4 regions of the Pseudoalteromonas sp. MMG013 genome follow, and region 1 is predicted to be linked to each of the others. Evidence: predicted binding sites of a transcription regulator. Region 1 holds the regulator's gene; each other region holds the start of a gene.
The links. Region 1 encodes sigma-54, which starts transcription at its own class of promoters, with help from an activator protein. Its sites were predicted from a motif close to GTTGGCACGNNNNTNGNNT; they were not measured.

Region 1 (3,217 bases):
AGTTTTTATATGATTGTTGGATTAGTGCCAAGCGATAACGGTACCGTAACAATTGATGACCACGATATCACCCTGTTACCGATGCACAGTCGAGCAAGGCTAGGCATCGGTTATTTACCGCAAGAATCTTCCATCTTTCGAAAGTTAACCGTTTACCAGAACTTAATGGCTATTTTAGAAACTCGTAATGAACTGAGTAAACCTGATCGAGAGCAAATTCTTAATGAATTATTAGATGAATTCAACATCCAACATATACGTACAAGTCAAGGTATGGCATTGTCAGGAGGTGAACGTCGAAGAGTCGAAATTGCTCGCGCTTTAGCCGCAAACCCAAAATTTATCCTGTTAGATGAGCCTTTTGCTGGTGTTGACCCAATTTCGGTGTTAGATATAAAGAAAATTATCGAACATTTAAAAAAACGCGGTATAGGTGTTCTGATCACAGATCATAATGTACGAGAAACACTTGATGTGTGCGAAAAAGCATACATAGTTTCACATGGTGAATTAATTGCATCAGGTACTCCAGAACACGTGCTTGCCGATCAAACTGTTCGAGATGTCTACCTAGGTGAACAATTCAGGCTATAGTTATAGTATCTAGGTAATTTTAATAATTGATTAATAGAAAGGATTGTTAGAGATACATGAGGCAATCGTTACAGCTGCGCATGGGTCAGCAATTAACCATGACACCCCAATTACAACAGGCTATCCGCTTGTTGCAATTGAGCACGCTAGATCTCCAACAAGAAATCCAAGAAGCCTTGGACAGCAACCCATTACTGGAAGTTGAAGAATCAGAGCATGAAAACGACAACGAAAATATAGAAAAAGAACATAAAGAGCTCTCGAAAGAAGAATCTAATTCAGACAGTATTGAAGAAGCTCCAGTCAGTGACTATGAGCTTGATGCAGACGCGGCTATGAGTAAAGACACTGTTAGCGAAGAACTTGCGATGGATGTCACATGGGATGAATACATGAGTGCTGCACCAGCAACAAGCAGCGGCCCTATGCCTGAAGACGAAAACATGTACCAAGGCGCAACCACCGAATCGCTCCATGAATACTTAATGTGGCAACTAGAACTGACCCCGTTTAGTGATACTGATAGAGGGATCGCTGTCGCCATTGTGGAAGCCGTGGATGATGGTGGTTTATTAACCTTATCGACCGATGAAATCTTAGAAAGCCTTAATGACGAGAGTTCAGAAGATGCCATTGAACTTGATGAAATTGAGGCTGTCCTGAAACGCATTCAATTATTTGACCCCGTCGGCATTGCTGCTCGTAGCTTGCAAGAATGTTTATGTATCCAGCTTAATCAGTTTGATAAAAGTACACCTTGGCTGGAACATACTAAACATGTGCTCACCGAACATATCGACTTACTTGCAAGTCGAGACTATCGAACGCTAATGAAAAAGACTAAGCTGAAAGAGTCCGATTTAAAAGAAGTCATGACTCTAATACACAGCTTAAATCCAAAACCTGCGGCCAGTATCATCCGTGAAGAGTCTGAATATGTCATACCAGATGTCTCTGTGAAAAAAGTGAAAGGCCGATGGTTAGTTGAATTAAACCCTGATTCAATGCCGAAAATTAGAGTCAATGATCACTATGCGGCGATGTCTCGCTCAATGAAATCAAGCACTGATAGTCAATTTATTCGCTCGCATTTACAAGAAGCTAAATGGTTTATTAAAAGCTTAGAAAGCCGCAATGATACGTTAATGAAAGTAACTAATTGCATTGTGCAGCAACAACAGGCATTCTTTGAACATGGCCCTGAAGCAATGAAACCTATGGTGCTAAATGATGTGGCTGAAATGGTAGAGATGCATGAATCCACTATTTCACGTGTCACAACACAAAAATATATGCACACACCTAGGGGCATTTTTGAGTTGAAATATTTCTTCTCGAGCCATGTGAGTACCGAAAACGGAGGTGAATGCTCTTCCACAGCGATTAGAGCATTGATCAAAAAGCTCATTGCCGCCGAAAATACTGCTAAGCCATTAAGTGATAGCAAAATTGCGGATATATTGGCAGAGCAAGGAATCAAAGTGGCCCGACGTACGATAGCAAAATATCGGGAGTCGTTAGCCATTCCACCGTCGAATCAGCGTAAAAGCTTGATATAAGACGTAATACCAAAGAAGGAAAATGCTTATGCAACTAAATTTAACTGGTCGTCACGTAGAAGTAACTGAATCACTAAGAGACTATGTCAACACCAAGTTTGCGAAGCTAGAAAGGCACTTTGATCATATCAATAATGTGCATGTGATTTTAGATGTTGAAAAACTCGTACAAAAAGCCGAAGCGACCTTACACTTAAGCGGAGCAGAAGTATTTGCCTCTACCGAGCATCAAGATATGTATGCTGCTATTGATGGTTTGGTTGACAAGCTAGACAGACAAGTAATCAAACACAAAGAAAAGCTTACTCGACATTAACCATGAAACTTAGCTCAATAATCAACAAGGACTGCAGTAAAGCTGCGGTCCTTTTTAATAGCAAAAAACGTATTCTCGAATACGTTAGCGAACTTACACATGAACAGTTACCCCACCTAGAACAGCATGATGTTTTATCTGCGCTCATGTCACGAGAGAAGCTAGGCAGTACTGGAATTGGTAAAGGCATCGCTATTCCACATGGCAGAATGCAAGGTATCGAACAAGTTTTTGCGATGATATTAGTTAGTAAAAAATCAGTTCCATTCGATGCCATAGACAATCGTCCAGTCGATATTTTTGTTGCACTCATTGTACCTGAAGGTGATAATCAACAGCATCTGAAAACACTCGCTGCAATTGCTGAAAGCTTAAAAGATAAAGAGTTCTGTAAGCAATTGAGACATGCCAGCAATGATACCGAGCTCTATAGTATTATTAAGGCTCAAGATTAGTAAATAGGGGATAATTGTGGAATTAATCATTATTAGTGGTCGCTCTGGTTCTGGGAAGTCCGTTGCATTAAGAGTGTTAGAAGATTTAGGCTACTATTGTGTTGACAATATTCCTGTCAATTTACTTCCGTCTTTGGTTAGAAGCGTGTCTGAGAGCTATGACAAAATTGCAGTCAGTATTGATGTGCGTAACTTGCCAAAACAACAGCAAGAGTTCAACGATATTCTTGAGTATTTACCAGGGTTTGCTAATCCGATATTATTTTACTTGGACAGTGATGATCAAACATTGA
Region 2 (3,217 bases), on a different contig from region 1:
GTAGGATAAAGTGCATTTGCTTTAGGTGGGTCTCATCGTACAAACGATACCCAGCGTCGTTTCGAGAAGAAGGCGTTAACAAACCATGCGTTTCGTAATAACGTAACGTGTCTGTCGTTACGCCTAATGCGTTAGATAATTGACCTATTCTCATATCTTTCTCCTTACTGTGGTACAGTATAAACCTTAGAGTAAACCCCAAGGTCAAGCATAGCAAAGGTCGTTTATGAAAATTGTGCTATTAGATGCGAAAACACTCGCAAATAACTCTCTGTTACCGCTAACGGTGCTCGGTGAATTAGTGACTTACCAGAACACGCCACTCGAACAAATAATTACCCGCTGCATTGACGCAGATGTGATAGTCAGTAATAAGGTTGTCATCAACAGTAAGGTACTCGCCTCACTGCCTAAATTAAAGTTAATTTGCGTTGCCGCCACAGGCACTAACAACATAGATTTACGTGCGGCCAAAAAACAAGGCATCGCGGTGTGTAATGTTGCTGGGTATTCAACTTCGGCGGTTGTCCAACACACCTTTACACTGCTGGGCAATTTAATGGGTAATATGCATCGATATATTGCTGATTGTAAAAATGGACAATGGCAAAGCAGCGATATATTTTGTCGTTTAGACTATCCAATAAAAGAAATCGCAGCCAAGAACTTCGCTATTATTGGCTATGGTACACTGGGCAAAGCCGTTGCAAACGTGGCTCAGGCTTTTGGTGCACACGTGATCATAGCTGAACGACCCAATGCGCGTTCAATCCGAGCGGGCAGAGTGGCATTCAAAGATGCCATTAAATCTGCTGATATCATTTCGATTCACTGTCCTCTCAATGATGAAACGAAAGATCTATTTAACGCATCCGTGTTGGCACAACTAAAACCTTCCGCCGTACTTATTAATACAGCTCGCGGTGGCATAGTAAATGAACTCGCATTAGTCAGTGCCTTAAATGAACAGCAACTTGCTGGTGCTGCGCTAGATGTACTATCCATTGAGCCCGCCCAAAAGAATAACCCGCTATTTGAATATTCAGGTCATAACCTACTACTAACGCCGCATAATGCGTGGGCTGCTGAAGAGTCTATTGATAGATTAATCCATTCTCTTGCTAACAATATCAAGTGCTTTTTAAATGGTGAACATATCAACCGTGTAGTATAAAACACTAATAAATCATCAAATTAACCATTTTTTGATTTCTATATAAATTCCTTTTAATAAAGAAAACTGTAAGCCTTTGATTTTTAATGTTGAAAATAATTGGCAAATTATTTGCAATTAAAAAAACACTATCTATCCAGGAACAAATAAAAATGAAGAAATTACTTATAGCCGCACTACTAACAACACCTTTCTTAAGTGGCTGTATTGTCGCAGTCTCAGATGGCGAAGCTGAACACAGCTGGGCTTCTGACTATAGCGGTTCTGGTTGGCAAAAACATCAGAAGTCTAATAGAGATAAAATTACCGGATTAAAGAACGGCGTTGCATATCAAACGGTTCTACAAGAATTCGATACGCCTGAGTTTTCTGATTTAGTCAATAAAGGTGATAACGTGTATCAAGTCTTGTATTTCGCCACAAACAGCAAACATTCAGACGGTAAAATTACCAAAGATGAATGCACGCCATTGGTATTTAAAAATGGCAAACTGGTTGGGTACGGCGCAAGTGCGGTGTCTGAATACCTTTAACTAGACGTCAAATAAAGCCTTGAATACGATTAATCAATAGGTGAGGATTTACCTATTGATTAATACTATACGTTCTTGATGTTGATGTGCCTGTTGTAAGGCGCTATCCGCTAACTTAAATACTTGCTGTTCATTGTCATTAAAGTTTGTGGTGATATGTACAATGCCGATACTTATACTTAAGTGAGCACAAATGGGCGACGTGCTATGGGTTATTAACAGGCTATCAACTGCATCATGCATCTGAGATGCAACTTTTTCGGCGCTGTCACTGGTACTTTCTGTAAGTATGGCCGCAAATCGAACGCCATCATAGCGCGCCACAAACCCTAGGTGCTCAATAGTCACATGCTCAAGTGCGCGTGCTACTTTAACCAAACACTCATCACCAGCAGAATAACCATAAAATTCATTAAACTCTTTGAAATAATCAATATCAATCAACAATAAGCTCAGCGTTTTTTCATATTCCGCACACATCTGGCAGTTTCTAGCCAGTGTTTCATCCAATAAACGTCTATTCGGAATCTCTGTCAAACCATCAATCGATGCTAACTTTTCAAGTAAATCATTCTTCTGCTTAATCGCTAGGTGGTTTTTCACCCTTGCTTTAACGATAAGCGGGCTGAATGGTTTAGTAATATAATCCATTGCTCCCATTTGTAAGCCTTTTGCTTCATCATTATAGCTATTACTTGCAGAAATAATAATGACTGGAATTGCGTAAGTATGTTGCTGTGTTTTTAGTTTTTCTAATAAATCATAACCAGACATCCCTGGCATCCGAATATCTGAAATAATGAGATCTATCTCATGACTAGATAGAAACGCCAGCGCCTGCTCTGCACTTTCACATTGTGATATTTGATAATCTTCAGATAACGTGTTGTCTAGAACCACGCGGTTAAGCGGATCATCATCAACAATCAAAATACGAGCAATCTTTGGCATTTAATCCCCTAGACTTCCTATCGTTAAAAATAACTCAACTTGCTGTAATCTCATTTTTAGATCTGTAACAAGCACCTCATCTGGTATTTTATTCAAGGTTTTTATATGTAATTCTAGTACCTTAGCTGCCTCGGCTAATCGGCAAAACCCCAACCCTGCAGCTGCGCCTTTGATACTATGAGCTAATAATGAAACCTCTTTATGACTTTCACAATTATCTAACTGATGTAAATACTCTGTACTTAGCTTAGCAAACTTTTCTAACATTGTGATTAAAAACGGTTCTTTACCCATTACTTGCTCAAGCGCAAATACGCGATCAAAAAACCGAATTTCTGCGGTAACATAAAGAGCTAATGTCTCACTTAATAACCCTTTTTCAACGGGTTTAATTAAGTAATCATTCATGCCAACACTCAGCGCTTTATTGACTTCACCAACATTATCATTGGCGGTTAATGCAATAATGGCAACAGGTTGCTCTGGCAACGCTTTGCGCAATAGCTCTGTTGCTTGGTAGCCATCTAATTCTGGCATTTGTACATCCATTAGAATCACA
Region 3 (3,217 bases), on a different contig from region 1:
ACATACCTGAGGTTAATAAAATAGACGGGTCACCTAACATTTCTTGCGTTTGATGCGCTTCTCGTAACGATTCTTGAAGCCGCTCCGCAAGGCCTGGTTCGATACCTGCCCCTTCATCACCTGCGTTCTGAAGTGACTGATGCAACATCTGTTCCAACTCAGGCGCCAATGTTATGACAGGGATTTCTTCCGCAGCTCCTACTGCATCTTGAATAATCAATCGTCGTAACGAGATTCGTACAGCAGCGGTGAGTACATCTGGGTCTTGACTACGAGGGCCATACTCTACAAGCGTTTGAATTATTGACCGCATATCTCTAATTGCGACCCCTTCGTTGAGTAAGTTTTGTAATACTTTAACGATAGTCGTGAGGGGCAATACATCTGGCACCAAACCTTCTACAAGTCTCGGATGACTTTTCGCCAAAATATCCAATAGGTTCTGAACTTCCTCATGACCTAATAATAATGATGCATTATTGGTCAACAATTGGCTTATATGTGTTGCAACGACTGTTGCGGCATCAACCACAGTATACCCGAGCGAGTGCGCTTCATCTTTTTGTTCAGGCTTAATCCAAACAGCCTCTAAACCAAAAGCAGGATCAGTGGTCGCAACACCATTAATGGGACCAAATACTTGACCTGGGTTAATTGCAAGTTCATCGCCATGTTTTAGCTCTCCATCACCTGAACCAACCCCCATTAAAGTAATATTATAAGCATTTGGGTCTAGCTCTAAATTATCTCTAATATGTACAGGTGGAACCAAAAATCCCAATTCTTGAGATAGCTTTTTACGAACACCTTTAATTCTACTTAATAGTTCACCACCTTGTGCTTGATCTACCAATGGTATTAGTCGGTAACCAACTTCAAGGCCTATAACATCCACAGGCTGAACGTCGTCCCAACCAAGCTCTTTTTGATCTTGTTTTCGAGCTGCGATGTCACCACCTTTGGCTTCTTCCGCTTGCTTTGCCTCCTCTACTTTTATTTTTTGAGACTGGGTGTAATACGCTAAATACCCGAGTAATGCACCTAAACTCAAAAATGCAACATGAGGCATCCCGGGTACAAGCCCCATAACAATTAAAATCGCGGCAGCTATTGATAATGACTTTTCATTTCCAAGTTGCTCCTTAAATTGATCTCCCATATTGTGGGATTCATTTTGTCTGGTTACAACAATTGCAGTCCCGATAGACAGAAGCAACGACGGCAATTGCGCCACAAGTCCATCTCCGATGGTAAGTAGAGTATAAACCTCCATCGCTTTACCAAACGCTAGATCATGTTGGATCATACCAACAAACAAACCACCAATAATATTAATAACGAGAATCACAATACCTGCTATTGCATCGCCCTTTACAAACTTGCTTGCTCCATCCATTGAACCATAAAAATCAGCTTCTCGGGTTACTTCATCTCGTCTCGCCCGCGCCTCATCTGCACTAATAAAGCCAGCATTTAAATCCGCGTCTATCGCCATTTGTTTTCCTGGCATCGCATCTAATGTAAATCGTGCTGATACTTCAGAAATACGCCCCGCACCTTTAGTGATTACAACAAAGTTAATAATAATTAGAATTAAAAAGACCACTAAGCCAACTGCGTAATTTCCGCCGATTACCACTGAGCCAAATGCTTCAATTACTTTACCAGCCGCATCACCACCATTGTGCCCTTCCAGTAAAACAACTCGTGTACTTGCAACATTTAATGCCAATCGCATAATTGTTGCAATAAGTAACACTGCTGGAAACATACCAAATTCTAATGGTTTCATGGTGTAAACGGTCACCAATAATACGACTAGTGCTAGCGCGATATTAAAAGAAAATAAAATATCTAGTAGAAAAGGAGGTAGCGGTAAGATAACCATGCCTAGCGCAGCCAGAACCATTAGAGGGGTACCTACACCCTTTGCATATTCTTTTTTATCTCTATTGATTTGCTGTAAAACTGCTTTAAAATCCATAACTTACTAACTACAAAATATTGACACTGATTAGTAGAAAGCAAATTATGCGCCATAAAGTTACTAACCCTAAATTTATAAGGAAATGATGAAAAATGTAGAGCATAAATAAATGTTACGCTTGTCTAAAAAAGCCGTGAAGTTTAGTGCTTCAACTCATTGGGAATAGGTAGATCACCATTAAGCTCTGTCGGTCGCTTGCCACGGCCCTTTTGAAAACGCTTTAACTGAAATACAAAAGCGAGTACTTGTGCTACGGCTGTAAACAATTGATCTGGTATTTGCTGACCAACTTCAGTCGTGTGGTATAAAGAACGTGTTAAGGCTGGTGATTCAACAATAGGCACTTCATTACCTATTGCGACCTTTCTAATTTGCATCGCCAACTCGTCAACCCCCTTGGCTAATACAATGGGTGCGCCTGCTTTTTCGGTATCATATTTTAACGCAACAGAGTAATGGGTTGGATTGGTCACAATCACATCAGCATCTGGTACATCTTGCATCATTCTCCGTTGAGACATTTCCCTTTGAGTTCGGCGAATACGCGCTTTAATTTGCGGATCACCTTCAGAGTTCTTATATTCATCTTTGACCTCTTGTAAAGTCATTTTAAGCTGCTTATGATGATTATAACTTTGGTATGGGGCATCAATGGCTGAAATAATAATTAACGTACAACTCAGGGCTAAGAACATCCATGCCAATATCTCTAATGCGTGAATGATGCTACTTGGGATTTGCTCAACACTTAAATGCAAAATTTCATAAAAAAAAGTATTAATCAGATAAATCGCAAATCCAGCAACCAACACGAACTTTAACAATGCCTTTATCAGCTCTACGCCAGCCTGTGGCCCAAGGATTCTCTTTATGCCTTTTGCAGGTGACATCTTGCTCGCTTTTGGGGCTGCAGCTTGCCAACTAAAATTAAAGCCGCCTAGCAGCGTATTACCAATAATAGCTGCAACTGCAATGATAAAAACAAACATAGACATCGGAAAAATAAGCTCTGAAAACATTTCTCCCCAGATAGAAAACATCTTAGTTGTATCATACGTTTCGTTACGATTTAAGCTTAATGCTCGACCCATGATATTATACAAACCTTTACCTATATCTGGTCCATATAATAATAATGATATCGATGAAAAAATGAGTACGAACGTAGTTCCAAGCTCTTTAGAACGAGCAATCTGCCCTTTCTTACGAGACTCTTCAATTTTTTTCCCC
Region 4 (3,217 bases), on a different contig from region 1:
GGATGATGTTTACGGGGATCTGCACTTTACTGAGCGACGTGGAAAGCCTGCTCAGTGTTTTACATCATCGGGCCATGTTATTACATGCGCCTCTTTTTCAAAAACGGCAGCGCCAAGCTATCGTGTTGGCTGGATGGTGGCGGGTCCTCATATTGCAAAAGCACGGCGTTTAAAACGAGCGTTAAGTTGCTCCAGTTCATTGATGAATCAATGGGTGCTAGCTGACTATTTGGCTGGTGGAGAATATGACCGGCATCTAAAGCTGATGCGTAAGCGCTTACTAGATAATAAAGCGCAGATGGTTGCTGCATTGCGTCGATATTTTCCAAGTTCAGTACGATTGAGCGATCCACAAGGGGGGTGTGTTATTTGGGTCGACTTGGGTCGTCAATATAGCGGCTCCAAATTGTTTCAATTGGCCATTACACAAGGGGTCAGTATTACACCTGGTGTACTGTTTAGCGCGGGTACGCAATATGAATCATGTATACGCATGAGTTATGGCTTAGTATGGAGTGAGGTTGTAGAGCAGGCCATTGCTTTATTAGGTCAGCTTTTACCTGAAGCAAAAAAATAGCCAGTTAATGACTGACTATTTCAGTTGGGAGATAGTTTTTCAACGTTGCGTATTGGCTACCTTTATTGGGTGTTAAAAACAGAGTAACCTGCAAACTCGGGAATATTTTGGCTTAACTGTTGTTCTTTTTGGGCTATGTCTTCAAATTGACCGCATAGTTGATTTGCTTGCTTTTCTATGACTCGAGCTTGCATTTCAACTTTTTCTTCTATGGCTTGTCCCATAGTCTCCATGCGTTGCTCGAAGCTACTCATATCACCATTTGAATTCGTCATTTCAGACCCAATTGCCACTAAAATACTACCAATAGACTCCATCATGGCACCTTGGAGTGCTGATTCGATCCGTTCTTCAAACTGTTGGTCGAAGTTATTACCAAATTGGTCAAATGTTTGCTTCCCCATAACAAAAGCACCGTCTTGGTAGAAGGTCTCGTTAATTTCAAGATGCAGCTCATCGAGTACGGAGCCGATAGAATCCAGACTGTTTAGTTGTAGTGCATTGCTTACTTCATCTAATGCTACCCTAGCTATTTTTACACCTTCTAGCGCAATATTTGCTACTTTTGGTAACTGAACGCGTAACGAGTCAGCGTAGTTGCGCATGGCATCTTGTTGTGTTGGTGTTAGGGACACTCTTTCACCATCCTTTAATACGTCCCCACTGTCATTAATTGTCCACTTCCTTTGTTGTGCCGTGGTGATGTGTAATTGTTCTGGTGTGATCATTACATCATTTTTGAACTTAACCTGGCACTCGTCGGAGTTGAATTGCAACGAGTGGCTATGGGTTGCAAATGCGCTAGAGCTGGTAATAAATGCGCCGAGAATAAGTAATTTTTTCATGACAATGCCTTGATTTTAATTGGGTTAGTTTTTAATAATCAAGATGAGTGCCAATTTTATTTTTGTTATTTATCAATCGCGTACGCTTTTTAGTTGTGATGAAAGAGCTGGTTAAATGGTAAAGAAGACTAAATGTTAGCGAAGTTGACCATAAAAAATGATGGATAAGTATTTTCTATTTACACGATAAAAAATTCTCATTGTTCAGAATGGTAATTTCGAACTAAACACTAAGAAGTGAACAGCAGTAAGCCACTTGATGAACGTGGCTACGCTGTTTTTGTAACGTGATTGGAGCAGACTGTGGGTAAAACATATTCATATGATGGGCTTGATGATGATTTTACAGCTAGTGAATTTGATGAGTTAGAGCGAAATCAACATGATAAGCAAAGACGTAAAGTGAAACGTAAGATTGAGGACTATCTTGAGCAGAAGCGGTTGCGTAAAGATGTTGGTGATAGCGATTTTGATTATTTGGAGTAGGTAAGTGTATCAGATATAAATAAGCTCAGAAGTATGGTGCCTTTAACCTTAAGCGCTATGCTAGCGCTTTTTCAATGTCATTGCGTAGCTTATTGGGCTTTGTGGTGGGGGCATAACGTTTGATTGGCTGCCCTGCTTTGTTAATTAAAAATTTACTAAAGTTCCACTTGATCCGTTGCCCAAACAGGCCGGGTAGCTGTGCTTTAAGGTAAATATAGACAGGGTGAGTATGCTCTCCATTGACGTCAATTTTTTCCATGATGGTAAAATCAACCCCGTAATTAATTAAGCAACCTTGCTGAATTTGTTCTGGACTACCGGGTTCTTGTTGACCAAATTGATTACAGGGAAAGCCGATTATCACCAGCCCTTGTTCAGCATACTGCTGATGTAGCGCTTGTAACCCTTCGTATTGCGGTGTTAAGCCACATTCACTTGCTGTGTTTACAATCAGCACCGTTTTACCTTGCAAAGACGAGAAGTCGAATGGTTGGCCTTGTAATGTGGTGGCAGAAAACTGATAAAAGGTATCCATAAGAGGTCCTATTTTTGGGTTTTTAATGATAACAACTACTCTAGCATACACTTAATTAACGTGTTCGAGTAAAAACTCAATTAATAACCGTACTCGATACGGCATGAGATCTTTGCGTGGGTAAACTAGCCACGTGGCATTATCTTGCACTTGAAAGTCTGGCAAAAGGTAAATGAGCCTGCCACTTGCAATAGACTCGGTAACAATATCTTGTGCTAAATGTGCAATTCCTAACCCTTGTATACATGCCTTGAGAATAGCGTGCGGATTGTTGCTACGCCAATTGCCTGTTACTTTAATCTCTTTCACTTGCTGAGTAATATTAAACCGCCAGCGGTTATTAATAGCAATTAAACAGTTGTGATTGACCAATTCATAGGGATGAATTGGGATAGGGGTGTTTGCTATGTATTCAGGGCTAGCGACAAGACTCATAGGACGATGACACAACTTTCGCGCGATGAGGTTCGAATCTTGAAGCCTGCCAAAGCGAATGGCTAAGTCGAACCCCTCTTCTATTAAATCAATATTTCGATTATTAAAATCAAACTCTATGCTGACCTCAGGGTAACGTTTTAAAAACTCAGCAACAATGGGGGCGATGCTGTTGGCGACAAAATCCCCAGCCCCACTGATGCGAATTAACCCTTTGGGTTGCCTTTGAATACCCTGAATATGATTTGTTGCATCGACTAGCTCCTGCTGAATAACTTTAAGCTTAATCGCATATTCCCGACCACTATCGGTAAGGTTTTGGGTACGTGTGGTGCGATG

Region 2: the regulator sigma-54 is predicted to act here: its motif matches at 1,273-1,291, upstream of J8L98_RS08050 (DUF3192 domain-containing protein).
Region 3: the regulator sigma-54 is predicted to act here: its motif matches at 2,023-2,041, upstream of flhA (flagellar biosynthesis protein FlhA).
Region 4: the regulator sigma-54 is predicted to act here: its motif matches at 1,459-1,477, upstream of J8L98_RS16940 (DUF2884 family protein).

Annotation. Positions count from the first base shown of each region.
Region 1 covers NZ_JAGJEE010000005.1:54,807-58,023, reverse strand. Annotated here, with positions in the region: gene lptB (LPS export ABC transporter ATP-binding protein) at 1-594, shown strand, start outside; gene J8L98_RS06900 (RNA polymerase factor sigma-54) at 651-2,153, shown strand; gene hpf (ribosome hibernation promoting factor) at 2,182-2,469, shown strand; gene J8L98_RS06890 (PTS sugar transporter subunit IIA) at 2,472-2,924, shown strand; gene rapZ (RNase adapter RapZ) at 2,941-3,217, shown strand, end outside.
Region 2 covers NZ_JAGJEE010000006.1:35,955-39,171, reverse strand. Annotated here, with positions in the region: gene zntR (Zn(2+)-responsive transcriptional regulator) at 1-154, opposite strand, end outside; gene J8L98_RS08055 (D-2-hydroxyacid dehydrogenase) at 227-1,174, shown strand; gene J8L98_RS08050 (DUF3192 domain-containing protein) at 1,327-1,707, shown strand; gene J8L98_RS08045 (diguanylate cyclase) at 1,756-2,658, opposite strand; gene J8L98_RS08040 (ATP-binding protein) at 2,659-3,217, opposite strand, start outside.
Region 3 covers NZ_JAGJEE010000007.1:130,860-134,076, forward strand. Annotated here, with positions in the region: gene flhA (flagellar biosynthesis protein FlhA) at 1-1,984, opposite strand, end outside; gene flhB (flagellar biosynthesis protein FlhB) at 2,128-3,217, opposite strand, start outside.
Region 4 covers NZ_JAGJEE010000020.1:70,716-73,932, reverse strand. Annotated here, with positions in the region: gene J8L98_RS16945 (PLP-dependent aminotransferase family protein) at 1-577, shown strand, start outside; gene J8L98_RS16940 (DUF2884 family protein) at 640-1,422, opposite strand; gene J8L98_RS16935 (hypothetical protein) at 1,726-1,908, shown strand; gene J8L98_RS16930 (glutathione peroxidase) at 1,964-2,443, opposite strand; gene J8L98_RS16925 (LysR family transcriptional regulator) at 2,495-3,217, opposite strand, start outside.